One region of the Bacillus sp. JZ34 genome, then DNA from elsewhere that is predicted to be linked to it. Evidence: predicted binding sites of a transcription regulator. Region 1 holds the regulator's gene; each other region holds the start of a gene.
The links. Region 1 encodes Rex, which represses fermentation and respiration genes when NADH is low (regulators of the CRP and FNR family bind a similar motif). Its sites were predicted from a motif close to TTGTGAAATATTTCACAA; they were not measured.
Positions count from the first base shown of each region.

Region 2: M1D90_RS11600 (YwiC-like family protein) is a predicted target of Rex. The motif match lies at 2,802-2,819, and genes of this name have one in related genera.
Region 3: adhE (bifunctional acetaldehyde-CoA/alcohol dehydrogenase) is a predicted target of Rex. The motif match lies at 2,802-2,819, and genes of this name have one in related genera.

Region 1 is NZ_CP096403.1:3,723,539-3,729,068, reverse strand. It holds gene M1D90_RS18970 (ABC-F family ATP-binding cassette domain-containing protein) at 1-1,382, opposite strand, end outside; gene moaC (cyclic pyranopterin monophosphate synthase MoaC) at 1,529-2,035, shown strand; gene M1D90_RS18960 (redox-sensing transcriptional repressor Rex) at 2,039-2,683, shown strand; gene M1D90_RS18955 (twin-arginine translocase TatA/TatE family subunit) at 2,722-2,895, shown strand; gene tatC (twin-arginine translocase subunit TatC) at 2,902-3,678, shown strand; gene M1D90_RS18945 (YdiK family protein) at 3,723-3,914, opposite strand; gene M1D90_RS18940 (CPBP family intramembrane glutamic endopeptidase) at 3,914-4,648, opposite strand; gene groES (co-chaperone GroES) at 4,874-5,158, shown strand; gene groL (chaperonin GroEL) at 5,203-5,530, shown strand, end outside.
Region 2 is NZ_CP096403.1:2,319,682-2,325,211, forward strand. It holds gene M1D90_RS11590 (nitrate/nitrite transporter) at 1-1,098, shown strand, start outside; gene M1D90_RS11595 (Crp/Fnr family transcriptional regulator) at 1,245-1,958, shown strand; gene M1D90_RS11600 (YwiC-like family protein) at 2,004-2,726, opposite strand; gene M1D90_RS11605 (cyclic nucleotide-binding domain-containing protein) at 2,876-3,343, shown strand; gene M1D90_RS11610 (TIGR04053 family radical SAM/SPASM domain-containing protein) at 3,456-4,559, shown strand; gene M1D90_RS11615 (DUF1858 domain-containing protein) at 4,669-4,893, shown strand; gene M1D90_RS11620 (DUF438 domain-containing protein) at 4,890-5,530, shown strand, end outside.
Region 3 is NZ_CP096403.1:66,839-72,368, reverse strand. It holds gene M1D90_RS00385 (GntP family permease) at 1-1,184, shown strand, start outside; gene gnd (decarboxylating NADP(+)-dependent phosphogluconate dehydrogenase) at 1,215-2,618, shown strand; gene adhE (bifunctional acetaldehyde-CoA/alcohol dehydrogenase) at 2,893-5,496, shown strand.

The sequences.
Region 1 (5,530 bases):
TGGAGCATCAGCTTGGCGAGGGCAAGCCTTGCTTTTTCGCCGCCGCTTAACGCGTGTACAGGTTTTAATACGTCTTCTCCCGAAAACAGGAAGTTGCCGAGGCAGGTCCGGATATCCTTTTCATTCATTTCCGGATAATCGTCCCAAAGCTCGTCAAGCACGCGTTTTGACGACGTCAATTCAGCCTGTTCCTGGTCATAGTAGCCGATTGAGACATGGGAGCCTGTCGCGATTGTTCCCGATACCGGCTGCAGCTTTTGAATCAATGCTTTTAAAAGGGTTGACTTGCCGATTCCGTTCGGTCCGACCAGTGCAACGCTTTCCCCGCGGGTAATGCGAAAGTTCAATGAACGGAGCAGCGGGGGCTGCTCCTGATAGCTTACTGTCAAGTCTTCCACCCGCAGTACATCGTTTCCGCTTTGCCTTGTAATTTCAAAGCGGAAAGACGCCGACTTTTCATCTCCGAGCGGTTTATCCATGATCTCCATCCGTTCAAGCTGCTTTCGTCTGCTCTGCGCCCGTTTCGTCGTCGAAGCTCTGGCCAGATTCCGGTCGACGAACTCCTGCAGCTTGGCGATTTCGTCCTGCTGCTTTTCATAAAGCTTTGTTTCCTTTTCCAGCTGTTCGGCTTTTAATTGGAGATAAGAGCTGTAGTTCCCGGTATATTTTTTGCTTTGGGACCGGCTGATCTCGTAAACTTGGGTAACCACTTTGTCAAGAAAGTACCTGTCATGGGAAACGATTAAAATCGCTCCGCTGTAATTTTGCAAATATTGTTCAAGCCATGTCAGGGTATCGATATCCAAGTGGTTTGTCGGTTCGTCCAAAATGAGGAGGTCGGGTTTTGTCAAAAGCATTTTTCCGAGGGCAAGCCTTGTTTTTTGACCTCCGCTTAAGTCCTGGACGCGGACGGAGTCGTCAAACCCCGCAAAGCCGAGCCCGTGCATGACGGATCTGACCTCTGCCTCATATTGGTAGCCGCCTTTGTCCTTGAACTCCTGCTGAAGCCTGTCATACGTCTTCATCAATGATTCAAGCATGTCCGGTCCGGCCTGCGCCATCTTTTCCTCGATCGCGCGCATTTCTTTTTCCATTTTTTTTAGAAAATCAAATACCGACAGCAATTCCTCTTTGAGCGTCAGCTTGGAATCGAGGCCGGAATGCTGGTCAAGGTAGCCCATCGTCAAATCTTTCGGCTTGATGATGTCCCCCTTTTCATATGAAAGTTTTCCTGCGATAATCTTTAGAAGAGTCGATTTTCCGGCGCCGTTGCGTCCGACGATCGCAATCCGGTCCCGAGATCTGACTTCGAGTTTTATATTCGTTAAAATCGTATCGGCTCCAAACGATTTTGAAAGTTGGTTCACTTGTAAAATCATCATGATCTTTCACCTCTTGTCTGCTATTTTAAGTGTAGCCTATCACTGCGCAGTCAGCAAACAATTAAGTGAAGTCTGGAAGATTTTAGCCAAAGAAAAAGACAGAATGAAAAAAATAGTGTATGATCGTTATAAGGAGAGTTCAGAACATGAATGAGTTTACACATTTTAATGAACAAGGCAGAGCCAAGATGGTTGATATAAGCGAAAAGGAAGCTTCAGTACGCACAGCTGCGGCTGTTTCAAGCGTGTCTATGAATCGAACAGTACATGAAAAAATCAAAAACCGGGAAATCGGAAAAGGCGATGTATTGTCGGTGGCGCAAGTGGCCGGAATCATGGCCGCAAAACAGACATCCGCCATCATCCCGATGTGCCATCCGATCGCTCTGAAAGGAGTCGACATCGCCTTTCGCTGGGAGGAGAAAGAACAGAAGAGCATCCTGCATATTCAATCTAAAGTGAAGACCAAAGGGAGCACAGGTGTGGAAATGGAAGCGTTAACTTCGGCCTCCGTATGTGCGCTGACCGTATATGACATGTGCAAAGCGGCGGATAAGGGAATGGTGATAGGACCGACCTTTCTTCTCGAAAAGACAGGCGGGAAAAACGGTGACTATAAAAGGGAAAAAGCTGATGTAGACATGGAGGATTAGTTTATGAACATGGATCATTCAAAAATTCCGCAAGCGACAGCGAAACGGTTGCCATTATATTATCGTTTTTTAAAAAACCTTCATGCATCCGGAAAACAGCGTGTATCTTCCGCTGAGCTGAGCGATGCCGTCAAAGTCGATTCTGCGACCATCCGCAGGGACTTCTCGTACTTCGGCGCGCTCGGAAAAAAAGGATACGGCTACAATGTCAATTATTTGCTGTCCTTTTTCAGAAAGACGCTTGATCAGGATGAAATGACGAACGTAACGCTCATTGGCGTGGGGAATTTGGGGACAGCCTTTCTCCATTACAATTTTATCAAAAATAATAATACAAAAATCGCCATGGCGTTTGACATCAATGAGGAAAAAATCGGAACCGAGGTCGGCGGTGTTCCCGTCTATGATCTGAATAGACTTGAAGAGCATATGACGGATGATATCCCCGTCGCCATTTTGACGGTACCGGCTCAAGCCGCACAGTCGATTACAGACAGGCTGGTGGAGCTTGGCATTAAAGGCATTCTTAATTTCACGCCGGCCCGCTTGAATGTGCCGGAACACATTCGCATTCATCATATAGATTTGGCGGTTGAACTTCAGTCGCTGGTGTATTTCATGAAACATTATTCAATGCAGGAAAAGTAAAACGGAAAACGAAAAATAAAGGAAAGGGGGCAGGCTTTATGCCAATCGGTCCTGGAAGCTTTATTTTAATTGTCGTGGTGGCGCTTTTGATATTCGGCCCGAAAAAACTTCCCGAGCTGGGAAGAGCAGCGGGAAACACGCTGAGGGAGTTTAAGAATGCGACAAAAGGTTTGGCTGACGACGATTCCGATAAAAAGAAAGAAGATCAGTAGGATAGGATGACATTTATGAAGGAAAGAGAAATGTCGCTGATAGAACATATCACAGAACTACGCAGACGGCTTGTGATCACTTTTTTCTTTTTTGTTTTATTTGTTGTGGCAGGCTTTTTATTGGCAAAGCCGCTGATTATCTATCTGCAGCAGACGGATGAAGCGAAGCTGCTGACGCTCAACGCGTTCAAGCTGACCGATCCTTTATTTGTGTACGTGCAGTTCGCTTTCATCATCGGCGCCGTCTTGACTTCGCCGCTTGTTTTATACCAGCTGTGGGCTTTCATTAGCCCGGGGCTGTATGAAAAAGAACGAAAAGTGACGCTCAGCTATATTCCGATATCGATTATTCTTTTTTTAGGCGGCATTGCCTTTTCTTACTTTATTTTATTTCCGTTTGTCGTGGACTTTATGACGAGAGTCTCAGATGATCTGAATGTCAACCAGGTCATCGGAATACACGAATATTTTCAGTTTCTGCTTCAGTTGACGCTTCCTTTTGGCTTATTGTTTCAGATGCCTGTGGTCATCATGTTTATCACAAGGCTCGGCCTCGTGACGCCGATGTTTTTGGCGAAAATCAGAAAATACGCATATTTTGTGTTGTTCGTCATCGCGGCGCTCATTACACCGCCTGAGCTTTTGTCGCATTTAATGGTCTCAGTGCCATTGCTCATTCTTTATGAAATCAGTATCGTGATTTCAAGAATATCCTACAGGCAGGCGCAAAAAACAATGATTCAAGAGGAAAATCAAGCGTTTTTGAACGACCATACAAAATAAGAGCCATTCTTTTTCAGAATGGCTCTTTTCCTTCACAAAAAAGGCTATTGATCTTTTCGTTTCATCTTGCCGGCCAGGGCGAACATTTTAAAGGAAATGCTGATATTATAGGCTGCGAAAAGCATCAGCAGGATCGTGTAAAAAGACCACATGCTTCCGGGCGAGGTTGCCGCCAGATATGTAAACAGCACACCCGTTAATAAATAAATCGCTCCCCAGAATTTAGGGCTTCTCATCATAGAAATCCTCCAATAATCATTTGCATTTTCTCGGCGTGTTTCAAATATTCTTCAATAGGCTCCCGGAATGTCTGCAGTAAGACGACGAGCGTATTCATGGCGACATGGGCGAAAATAGGCACGATAATCCGGTTGGTTCTGACATATAAAAAGGAGAATGTGAATCCCATTGCTGTATAAATGAGCAGATGGCTGAAATCCAAATGGACGACCGAGAAGAGCACCGAACTGAACAAAGCGGCAATGAAAAAATTCGTTTTCTCATAGATTGCACCGAAAATGATCTTTCTGAAAATGATTTCTTCAAGAATCGGACCAAATACAGAAGAGACAAACACCATCAGCGGCAATGCGGTGATGATTTCCATGATCCGCTGCGTATTTTCCGATTCCGGGTTGACCCCGAACAAGTACATTTCGATCGAAGCGGCAATTGACTGCGAAAACAAAGCGAGAAAAACGCCGGCTACCGCCCATCCGATTGACGCTCCAACCGATGCTTTCGGGCGGTTGCGAAGCGTCGTCTTCGGCACCGTCCGCAAAATCAGCAGCACGATAACGAGACAGAGGGTAAACGCGATGACAGACCAGACGCCTGTCAATGTAAGCTGGGCTTCAGCCTTTGGCTGTCCTTTGCCCACTCCCAAAAAGTAAAGAAGAGGCAAGCCGACAGCGGCCGACAATTGCATGAGAACGTATGCCAATATAATAAACCAGTATTGTTTTCTCAAGCTTTATGTACTCCTTTTCTAAAAATCTAATTCAGACTATGTTTATTGTAACACACTCTTTTTAAATTATAGGATGATAAGGACATGCGGAGAAATGTAAGCGCAAAAAAATTTGACCTTATCACTTGAAATTGCCTGGGAGATTCTTTATTATAAGAATTGTGTTAGCACTCACCGAGTGCGAGTGCTAAAATTACATATGAAAATATTGAGGAGGTTGTTTCATTGTTAAAGCCATTAGGTGATCGCGTTGTCATTGAGCTCGTTGAGTCTGAAGAAAAAACTGCCAGCGGAATCGTACTTCCTGACTCCGCAAAAGAAAAACCACAAGAGGGTAAAGTGGTTGCAGCCGGTTCAGGCCGTGTGTTAGAGAGCGGAGAGCGCGTTGCATTAGAAGTGAAAACAGGCGACCGCATCATCTTCTCAAAATATGCAGGTACCGAAGTGAAATATGAAGGTACTGACTACTTAATCTTGCGTGAAAGCGACATTTTAGCTGTTATCGGCTAAGTCATAAATAAAAACGAGACAATTATATAGGAGGTTCGAATAACATGGCAAAAGATATTAAGTTTAGCGAAGAAGCCCGCCGTTCAATGCTGCGCGGTGTAGATGCATTGGCGGATGCTGTAAAGGTAACTTTGGGACCTAAAGGACGCAACGTCGTTCTTGAGAAAAAATTCGGTTCTCCATTAATCACAAACGACGGTGTTACCATCGCGAAAGAAATCGAGCTTGAAGACGCGTTCGAAAACATGGGCGCAAAGCTTGTTGCTGAAGTTGCGAGCAAAACAAACGATGTTGCCGGTGACGGTACAACAACAGCGACAGTTCTAGCTCAAGCGATGATTCGCGAAGGTCTTAAAAACGTAACTGCCGGCG
Region 2 (5,530 bases), 1.4 Mb from region 1:
ATGCCCCACATTAAGCAGGACATCGCCCTGACAGACAGCGAGATATCCCTTGTCACGGCCATTCCGGTCATACTCGGCTCGCTTCTGAGGATTCCGCTGGGATACTACACAAACAGATTTGGTGCGAGAATCACATTCATGATCAGCTTTGTGCTGCTTCTGTTCCCGATTTTTTGGATCAGCACAGCCGATTCGCTGTTCGACTTGATCCTTGGCGGATTCTTCCTCGGCATCGGCGGAGCGGTCTTTTCCATCGGGGTCACATCATTGCCGAAATACTACCCTAAAGAAAAACACGGGTTTGTCAATGGGATCTACGGCGCCGGGAACGTCGGTACAGCGATTACCACGTTTGCCGCTCCTGTCGTAGCAAAGACAGCCGGGTGGGAAAATACGGTGCGGATGTACATCGTGTTAGTCGCCGTATTCGCTTTATTGAACTTTATCCTTGGAGATCGAAAAGAAACAAAAGTGACGGTTTCTGTAACAGAGCAAATGAAGGCAGTCTACCGAAATCAGACATTATGGTTTTTAAGCTTGTTTTACTTCATTACATTCGGATCTTTCGTCGCGTTTACGATTTATCTTCCGAACTTTCTTGTTAATCACTTCGGGCTTGATCCCGTTGATTCAGGGCTTAGAACCGCCGGATTTATCGCTGTCGCAACTTTTCTGAGGCCTGTCGGCGGCTGGCTCGCGGACAAATTCAACCCGCTGAAGCTGTTGATGTATGTATTTGCCGGCTGTACCTTGTCAGGGATTTTATTGGCCTTTTCACCCAGCCTCGGACTTTACGGATTTGGGGTATTAACCGTTGCCGTGTGCGCCGGTCTTGGAAACGGGATCATCTTTAAGCTTGTGCCGCTTTATTTTTCAAATCAGGCCGGCATCGTCAATGGGATTGTATCAGCGATGGGCGGCTTGGGAGGATTCTTCCCGCCACTCATCCTGTCAAGCGTTTTTCAGGCAACCGGCCATTATGCGATCGGATTCATGGCGCTGTCAGAAGCAGCCCTTGCCAGCTTTGTGATCGTGGTCTGGATGTATTTTCAGGAAGTGAGCAAAACATCGACCAAAACGAAGACGAACCATTTATAAACCTTTCCTGCAAAAGGAGCCTTGAGCTGATGTGCTCAGGCTCTTTTTTGGGACTTTATTCATAAGTTCACAATATTGTTTATATTTAAAAGGTCACTCAGCCTTATTTAACGTTAAAATAAGAACTGCTAAAGGGGTGACGCTCAATGAATATTTCTGTTAGAAAATCAGACACAGATTTGCTCTCAGACGATCTGCATCACTTGCTGGAATCAATCAGTACACGACGAAAAATCAGGCAGGACACATTCCTTTTTCAAGAAGGGATGGATGCGGAGGAACTGTATCTTATTCAGTCGGGACTTGTCCAAATCGGCAAATTGACGTCCGATGGCAAAGAACTGACACTCAGAATGTGCAAAAAAAATGATATTGTCGGGGAGCTTACGCTTTTTACAGAAGATGCGAAATATATGCTGAGCGCAAAGATCCTCTCTGATGGCGAAGTGTTGGTCATCAATAAAGATAAGCTTGAAAAAGAACTCATTCAAAACGGTGCAATGACGTTTGAGTTTATGAAATGGATGAGCACGCATTTGCGAAAGATTCAATCGAAAATCCGCGACCTTTTGCTGAATGGTAAAAAAGGCGCGCTCTACTCCACCTTGATCCGTCTCGCAAACAGCTACGGCATCACAAGAAGCGACGGGATTCTCATCAATATTGTGCTGACGAACCAGGACTTGGCGAAATTCTGCGCCGCCGCAAGGGAGAGCATCAACCGCATGCTGAGCGACCTCCGGAAGAACGGTGTCATTTCAATTGAGGAATCGGGAAAAATCGTCATTCATCAGCTCAACTATTTAAAACGCGAAATCGACTGTGAAAACTGCCCGCTCGACATCTGCAATATCGACTGAAAAAACGAAAACAAACAAGGACATGAAGCACAGTGTCCTTGTTTTTTACGTTTGCAGCAGAAAAACGATCAACACGGCCATAAAGAAACAGGCATTCACCAGCTCTGAGATTCCGATTGTCTTAATCGACAGTTTCCTTCCATGTAAAAACCACGCTCTGAAACTGCTCGGCACTACACCAAGCACGGCCCATCCTGCCCCCGCGGCCAGCGAGATGAACGGCAGGAATACGTGGTATCCCCATGAATAAAGTTTAAACCGATTGTTTTTCTTTTCGCGGATCATCGACTTGACATAAAAGGCGCTCCCTGTGAAAAACAAAGCGGACTGGATAAAAACAAACAATGCTTCACCATCAAGCTTCCCCGCTCCCATCCAGAAGCTTGCAAGCCCGCCCGCGCTGAAAACAAGGATTGCAGCAATATCATTTAAAAGCGCCCTGTCGTTGTTTCTTTTCGCATAATAAAGATTGATGAGAAAGAGCGGAAACAGCGGCAGCCCTAGAAAAACGAGCCGCGGCTCCAGCCAGACCGAAATAAGCAGGAAAACGATGGCCGGAATGCCGTAGATGAGAACCCATTTTTGATAGTAAACGATATTTTTCTTCTTCACCATCATCGTAGCCGGAAATGCCGCTAGATATAGAAACAGCCATCCGCAGAACAGCGGAATATGCTTTACATCCGCGCCCCCGGCGAACATGCCGAGAACAAACGGGATGACAAGCATCGCCCAGGCGCCGTGCTGCTTCGGTATGAACACTTTCATCACGAATCCTCCCTTCTTTTCTATTACATTATAAAAGTTTCGTCTTTTTTACACAGTGACATTTTGCATACAGGCGTGTGAAATAAATCACTGCGCCCTCCAGCCCGGCGCTTTATACTAAATGCTAATATATAGAAGGAGGATATACCATGGACCGGTTTGACTACTTATTGTTTCTGAAAAATCTTCCTATGTTTCTCGGGGTACCCCTTCCGATCATCAAAAGGCTGCTGAAAAACGGGAAGGTGATCGATATCCAGCCATCTCAGCATTCGCGATCGTTCCTTCATTCGCAATCCGTCTATTTTGTTTTAAAAGGGGAAGTTCATTTTTCTGACAGAAGACTTCCAGAAGAATCCCGAACGATCGCCGAGTGGGAAAAAGGCGATGTTTTCCCTATTGATCAAAAAGGCGAACCTTTCGTATCTCCGTTTATTTCAGTCAACACTGCCGCAGAAACCGCCGTACTTGAAATTCCATTTCATACTTTCAAAAAAATGATGACTTATAACCGCCAATTACAGACGAACTTTCTCATGCTGCTTCAGCAGAATTTGTATTTTTCCTACCAGCTTTTTTTGCGTTACCTCAACTCCTCCGCAGAAGACGACGCGTGAGAAGGGCCTCCCCCTTCTTTCCCTTCCTTTTCTAAATGTGATCTACTTAACTTTTTTTCTTTTTCATTTCCGCTACGATACACATGAATGCAAACGAAAGGACAGATGAAAGATGATACATTGCGATTTCGACAAGTCTCCGTTTATCGTCATTTGGGAGCTGACAAGAGCGTGCGAGCTCAAGTGCCTTCATTGCCGGGCATCGGCTCAAAATAAACGCGATCCGCGGGAGCTCACCCTGAAAGAGGGAAAAGATTTAATTGATCAAATTCATGCGATGGACAATCCCCTCCTCGTGCTGACAGGGGGTGACCCTTTAATGAGAGACGACGTATTCGCCATTATTGAGTATGCCGTCCAAAAAGGGGTTCGCGTCTCCATGACCCCGAGTGCTACGCCGAATGTTACAAGAGAAGCGATTCAATCAGCAAAAGAAATCGGCTTATCCCGATGGGCGTTCAGCTTGGACGGCCCAACCCGAGAGATTCATGATCATTTTCGAGGAACGGACGGTTCCTTTGACCTGACCATGAAGGCCATACGCTACATTCATGAATGCCATCTGCCTCTGCAGATTAATACCGTTATATCCGCTTATAACATCGATTACCTGGATGAAATGGCAAAGCTGATCGAAGAATTGAACTGTGTATTATGGAGTGTATTTTTTCTCGTCCCGACAGGCCGCGCGAAGCGGGAAGATATGATTTCGCCGGTGGACCATGAAAAAGTCTTTCTTTGGCTCAGCCGTTTGGCAAAAGAAGCGCCTTTTGACATCAAAACGACAGCAGCCCAGCACTACCGACGGGTCGTTATTCAACAAAAAATGCGGGAAGCGAAAGACCCCAACATGAAAATCCGTTATGAACACGCATTGCAGAAAGGGAAAATGGATGCGATCGGCGGATTGGGCCGGGCTCCGAAAGGTGTGAACGATGGCAACGGCTTTATGTTTATCTCCCATATCGGCGATGTATATCCAAGCGGACTCCTGCCGTTTAAAGCCGGAAACATCCGCGAACAGCCGCTGGCTGAGATTTATCGCGAATCACCGATCTTTAAGGATTTGCGAAATCCGGACGGATTTAAAGGAAAATGCGGCGTCTGTGAATTCCGCCATGTGTGCGGCGGTTCGCGCTCACGTGCCTATGCTCTGACAGGCGATTATCTGGAAAGCGACCCGAGCTGTATTTATATTCCGAAGGCTTTGCGCTGAAAAATGTGATGTACGTCACATTTTTTTCAGCATACTTGTATTACGGTATAGATGAGAATGATCATCACTATCAAAGGATGTGATCCCTCTGCATAATAAAAAAATTGATTTGAACGATTCCGTATACGAACTTTGCACATTGCATCCTGAACTAAAAGCCGTGATGAAGGAAGCCGGGTTTAAAAACATAACGAAGCCCGGCATGCTGGAAACAGCCGGGCGTATCGTGACGATTCCGAAAGGCGCACGAATGATGCAAATCGAATGGCCGCATGTCTTAGACATATTGAAAGCGCACGGATTTGACCCCGTTTGGAAAGGAGAAAAACAATGAGCGAAATGATTAACAACCGGGAAACGCAGCAAGGTCTGCCAGAGGAAAAAAAGCAGCTTCTGAAAGAAATCATCATCGACCTTCATAAAGGAAAACCGCTTGCCGACGTCAAAAAACGGTTTGAAAAGGCGTTCGGTTCAGTCAATGCTGAAGAAATCGCTCAGCTGGAACAGGCGTTAATGAAGGAAGAAGGCATTACCCCCGAAGAAATTCAAGAGCTTTGTTCCGTTCACGCCGCTGTGTTTAAAGGATCGATTGAAGACATTCACCGCGCTGACGCCGATAAGCAGCCAGGCCATCCCGTTCATACTTTTATGAAAGAAAATAAAGAAATCGACCTCCTTTTGAACTTTAAAATGCAGCTTCATTTGGAACGTTTTGAAAAAGAAGATCACCGCGACAACATTCTCAAGCTACTCACAGACTTAAACTTGCTCGCCGATGTCGACAAACATTACAGCAGAAAAGAAAATCTTCTCTTCCCCTATTTAGAAAAGTATGGAATTACTGGGCCCAGCCAAGTGATGTGGGCTGTCGATGATTTTATCCGCAAGAGCATCAAAGAAGTGAAGCGTTTGTTGGAAGAGTATACGCCGGACAAAAAAGATGAAGTCATCCGCGAGCTAACGTTTATCAT
Region 3 (5,530 bases), 740 kb from region 1:
GCGGAACGCTCGGCCATATCGCATTGATCTTCGGGCTCGGCGCCATGCTGGGCAGGCTGATCGCGGATTCAGGGGGCGCTCAGCGCATTGCGATGACCCTCGTCAACAAATTCGGAGAGAAAAACATCCAATGGGCGGTCGTCATCGCCTCCTTTATCATCGGGGTTGCATTATTCTTCGAAGTCGGATTGGTATTATTGATTCCAATTGTATTCGCCATTTCAAGAGAATTGAAGATATCTATTTTATACCTTGGAATTCCAATGACGGCGGCCTTATCCGTCACACACGGCTTCCTGCCCCCGCATCCGGGACCGACGGCTATCGCGGGAGAGCTCGGCGCCAATATCGGGGAAGTGCTGCTCTACGGTATCATTGTTGCAATTCCAACCGTTCTTTTGGCCGGACCTTTATTTACGAAACTGGCGAAAAAAATCGTCCCGCAATCATTTGAGAAAATGGGCAGCATCGCTTCACTCGGTGAGCAGAAAACGTTCAAGCTTGAAGAGACGCCCGGCTTCGGCATCAGCGTCTTCACAGCTATGCTTCCGGTCATTATCATGTCTATTTCGACTGTTATTACGCTTATTCAAGAAACGATGGGTCTTGCAGACAACAGCCTGCTGGCAGCTGTTCGCTTAATCGGGAATGCCTCGACTTCGATGGTCATCTCCCTGTTGGTCGCGATCTATACGATGGGGATCGCCAGAAAGATCCCGATCAAACAAGTGATGGATTCCTGTTCAACCGCCATTACACAAATCGGAATGATGCTCTTGATCATCGGGGGCGGCGGCGCCTTCAAACAAGTCTTGATCAATGGCGGAGTAGGCGACTATGTAGCTGAGTTATTCAAAGGAACAGCCATGTCGCCGATCTTGCTCGCCTGGGTCATCGCCGCAATTCTGCGCATCTCCTTAGGATCCGCGACAGTTGCTGCATTAAGCACAACCGGACTCGTTCTTCCGATGCTTGGACAAAGCGATGTCAATCTTGCGCTGGTTGTGCTTGCAACAGGGGCCGGAAGTGTAATCGCTTCCCATGTCAATGACGCAGGCTTCTGGATGTTCAAAGAGTATTTCGGACTAAGCATGAAAGAGACATTTGCCACCTGGACACTGCTTGAAACCATTATCGCGGTGGCCGGATTAGGATTTACTTTATTGTTAAGCCTATTTGTATAAAAAAGTCTTAAATGAAGGAGCAGGTATTACATGCGCAATACAATCGGTGTCATAGGTTTGGGAGTCATGGGGAGCAATATCGCCCTGAACATGGCAAGCAAAGGCGAACAAGTCGCCGTCTATAACTACACAAGGGATTTAACCGATCAACTCGTCCAAAAAACGGGAGGCCAAACAGTCAAGCCGTACTATGAACTTGAAGATTTCGTAAAGTCTTTAGAAAAACCGAGAAAAATCTTTCTTATGGTCACAGCAGGCAAACCGGTTGATTCTGTTATCGACTCGCTCGTTCCTCTGCTTGAAGAAGGGGATGTCATCATGGACGGCGGCAACTCCCACTACGAAGATACGGAACGAAGATATGATAGTTTGAAAGCGAAAGGTATCGGCTACTTGGGAATCGGCATTTCCGGCGGCGAAGTCGGCGCTTTAAAAGGCCCATCCATTATGCCCGGCGGAGATCGGGACGTCTACGAAAAAGCAGCTCCGATTCTCACAAAAATCGCCGCCCAAGTAGAAGGAGATCCATGCTGTGTCTACATCGGTCCAAAAGGCGCGGGGCATTTTGTCAAAATGGTGCACAACGGCATCGAATACGCAGACATGCAGCTTATCGCTGAAGCGTATACATTTTTAAGAGAAAAGCTTCTTTTGCCGATAGATGAAATCGCTGACATTTTCGACACGTGGAATCAAGGAGAGCTGAAAAGCTATTTAATCGAAATCACGGCAGAGATCCTGAGGAAAAAGGATGAGCGAACGGGCGCTCCGCTCATCGACGCCATCCTCGACAAAACCGGCCAAAAAGGCACGGGCAAATGGACGAGCCTGCAGGCCATCGACAACGGCATTCCATCATCGATTATCACGGAATCCCTGTTTGCCCGTTACCTGTCATCATTAAAAGACGAACGGACAGCTGCCGAAAACGTATTGGCCGGCCCTGAAACAGAAGAACGGCCCCTGGATCAGAACGTGTGGATCGACCGCGTCAGACAGGCGTTATACATGGGGAAAGTCTGCGCCTATGCCCAAGGCTTCGCTCAATATAAAATGACGTCTGACCTGAACGGATGGAACCTGCCGTTAAAGGACATCGCCCTCATCTTCCGCGGCGGCTGCATCATCCGCGCACAATTTTTAAATCTCATCAGCGAAGCGTTCGACAAACAGCCGGACCTGTCCAACCTGCTGGTCGCACCTGACTTCGCTGAAAAACTAAAAGAATACCAGTCCGGCTTGCGAAAGGTCGTCTGCGAAGGCATCAGCTCAGGCATCTCATTCCCGTGCCTGAGCACCGCCCTCTCCTATTACGACGGCTACCGGACGGGCCGCTCAAACGCAAACCTGCTGCAGGCGCAGCGCGATTATTTCGGCGCTCACACGTATGAGCGGACGGATATGGAAGGCGTGTTTCATACGGACTGGTATTAAAAGCTGCACCCCGGACCTCGGGGTGCATTCTTATTTTACTCAAGAATGAATTTCATACTTTGTTCAACATTTCACAAACTCATACTTCAAATTCGTGATATGATAAATTCAGCCACAGAAAAGGAGGACTGATACCAAAATAAACCAGATATCCGCTTCAGGGATAAAATTTTTTAACTCCACTTGTGAAATGTTTCACAAACAATGTCCGCATCATTCATCCCTGAACATCCTGTTGTAATCAAATTCCTATTCATTCACTGGAGGGTTTACAATGGCAATCGAAGAAAAGGAAATGAAACAAAAGCAAAATGCCTCAACCATGGTTGATCAGCTAGTCGAAAAAGGCCTAAAGGCATTGGAAGAATTCCGCAGCTTTGATCAGGAGCAGATTGATGAGATCGTCAAACAGATGGCGCTTGCCGGCCTTGATCAGCACATGCCTCTCGCCAAACTTGCCGTCGAAGAAACGAAGCGCGGCGTTTATGAAGATAAAATCATTAAAAACATGTTTGCCACAGAGTATGTCTACCATCATATCAAATACGATAAAACAGTGGGCATCATCAATGAAAACGAACACGACGGAGTCATTGAAATCGCGGAGCCTGTCGGTGTCATCGCCGGCGTGACGCCGGTGACCAACCCTACTTCCACTACAATGTTCAAGTCCCTGATAGCGATCAAAACAAGAAACCCTATCGTGTTTGCTTTCCATCCATCGGCCCAAAAATGCAGCCGCGAAGCGGCGAGAATCCTTCGGAACGCAGCCGTCAAAGCAGGAGCACCAGACAACTGTATCCAATGGATTGAAACGCCTTCGCTGAATGCAACTCAAGCCTTAATGACCCACCCGAACGTTTCCCTGATCCTCGCAACAGGGGGCGCCGGCATGGTGAAATCAGCGTACAGCTCCGGAAAACCGGCCCTTGGTGTCGGACCTGGAAACGTTCCGTGCTACATCGAGAAGTCTGCCAACCTGAAGCAAGCCGTCAATGATCTGATCTTATCCAAAACATTTGACAACGGCATGATTTGCGCATCAGAGCAGGCCGTCATCATAGACAAAGACATCTACTCAGACGTCAAAGTCGAAATGACAAGAAACAACTGCTATTTCTTAAATGAAACCGAAAAATCAAAGGTCGAGAAATTGGTCATCAATGAAAATACTTGCGCGGTAAACGCTGATATCGTCGGCATGCCGGCATTCAAAATCGCTGAAATGGCCGGTGTCAAAGTGCCTCAAGATACAAAAATCCTCATCGCCGAATTAGAAGGCGTAGGTCCGGATTACCCGCTTTCCAGGGAAAAACTGAGCCCTGTTTTAGCGTGCTACAAAGTCAGCGGAATTCAAGAGGGATTAAAACGCGCCGAAGACATGCTCGCGTTCGGTGGAACCGGCCACTCGGCGGTAATTCATACGAACGATCAAGAAGCCGTTAAAGAATTCGGATTACGGATGAAAGCCGGGCGGATCATCGTCAATGCACCGTCGTCACAAGGGGCGATCGGCGACATTTACAACGCCTATATGCCTTCTTTAACACTCGGATGCGGCACATATGGCGGAAACTCCGTCTCGTCAAACGTTGGAGCTGTTCATTTAATCAACACGAAAAAAGTGGCGAAAAGGAATGTCAATATGCAGTGGTTTAAAGTTCCTCCAAAAATCTATTTTGAAAAACACGCAACCCAATATTTAGCGAAAATGCCTGACATCTCAAAAGCGTTGATTGTGACTGATCCGGGGATGGTGAAACTCGGATATGTAGACCGCGTCCTACACTACTTAAGAAGGCGCCCGGATTACGTTCATTGTGAAATTTTTTCTGATGTCGAGCCTGATCCTTCAATCGAAACGGTGATGAACGGCGTCGACATGATGGCCAAATTCCAGCCGGATGTCATCATCGCCCTCGGCGGAGGTTCTGCAATGGATGCCGCAAAAGGAATGTGGTTGTTCTATGAGCACCCGGATGCTGAATTCTTTGGATTAAAGCAAAAATTCCTGGACATCCGCAAGCGCATTGTCAAATACCCGAAACTGGGCGAAAAAGCAAAATTCGTCGCGATCCCGACGACATCAGGCACAGGCTCTGAAGTCACTTCATTCTCTGTCATTACAGACAAAGAAACGAATACGAAGTATCCGCTGGCCGACTATGAATTAACGCCGGACGTCGCGATCATTGACCCGCAATTTGTCATGACCGTGCCGAAACATATTACGGCTGACACAGGAATGGACGTATTAACACACGCAATTGAATCATACGTATCGTGCATGGCTAACGACTATACAGACGGCTTGGCCATGAAGGCCATCCAGCTGATCTTCGAATACCTGCCTAGAGCATACAAAAACGGCAGCGACGAGCTGGCCCGCGAAAAAGTGCATAATGCATCAACGATTGCCGGAATGGCGTTTTCCAATGCCTTCCTTGGCATCAACCACAGCTTAGCCCATAAGCTTGGCGCGGAGTTTCACATCGCTCATGGACGGGCAAACGCCATCCTTCTGCCGCACGTGATCCGCTATAATGCAGAAAAGCCGAAAAAGTTCACGGCATTTCCTAAATACAGCCACTTCATAGCCGATCAGCGCTACGCGGAGATTGCCAGAACGCTCGGCCTGCCTGCAAAAACAACTGCAGAAGGCGTTGAAAGCCTGATCCAGGAGATTATCTCGCTCGCCAAAGAGCTTAAAATTCCGATGAGCATTAAACAAAACGGCGTGGATGCTGCCGCATTCGAAAGCAAAGTGGATCTCATGGCCGAACGCGCCTTTGAAGATCAGTGTACGACAGCCAATCCGAAGCTGCCGCTCGTTTCGGAGCTTGCTGAGATTTACCGTTCCGCATATAAAGGAGTTTAGCCAAAGAAGCCGTCATTCCGACGGCTTTTCGTTT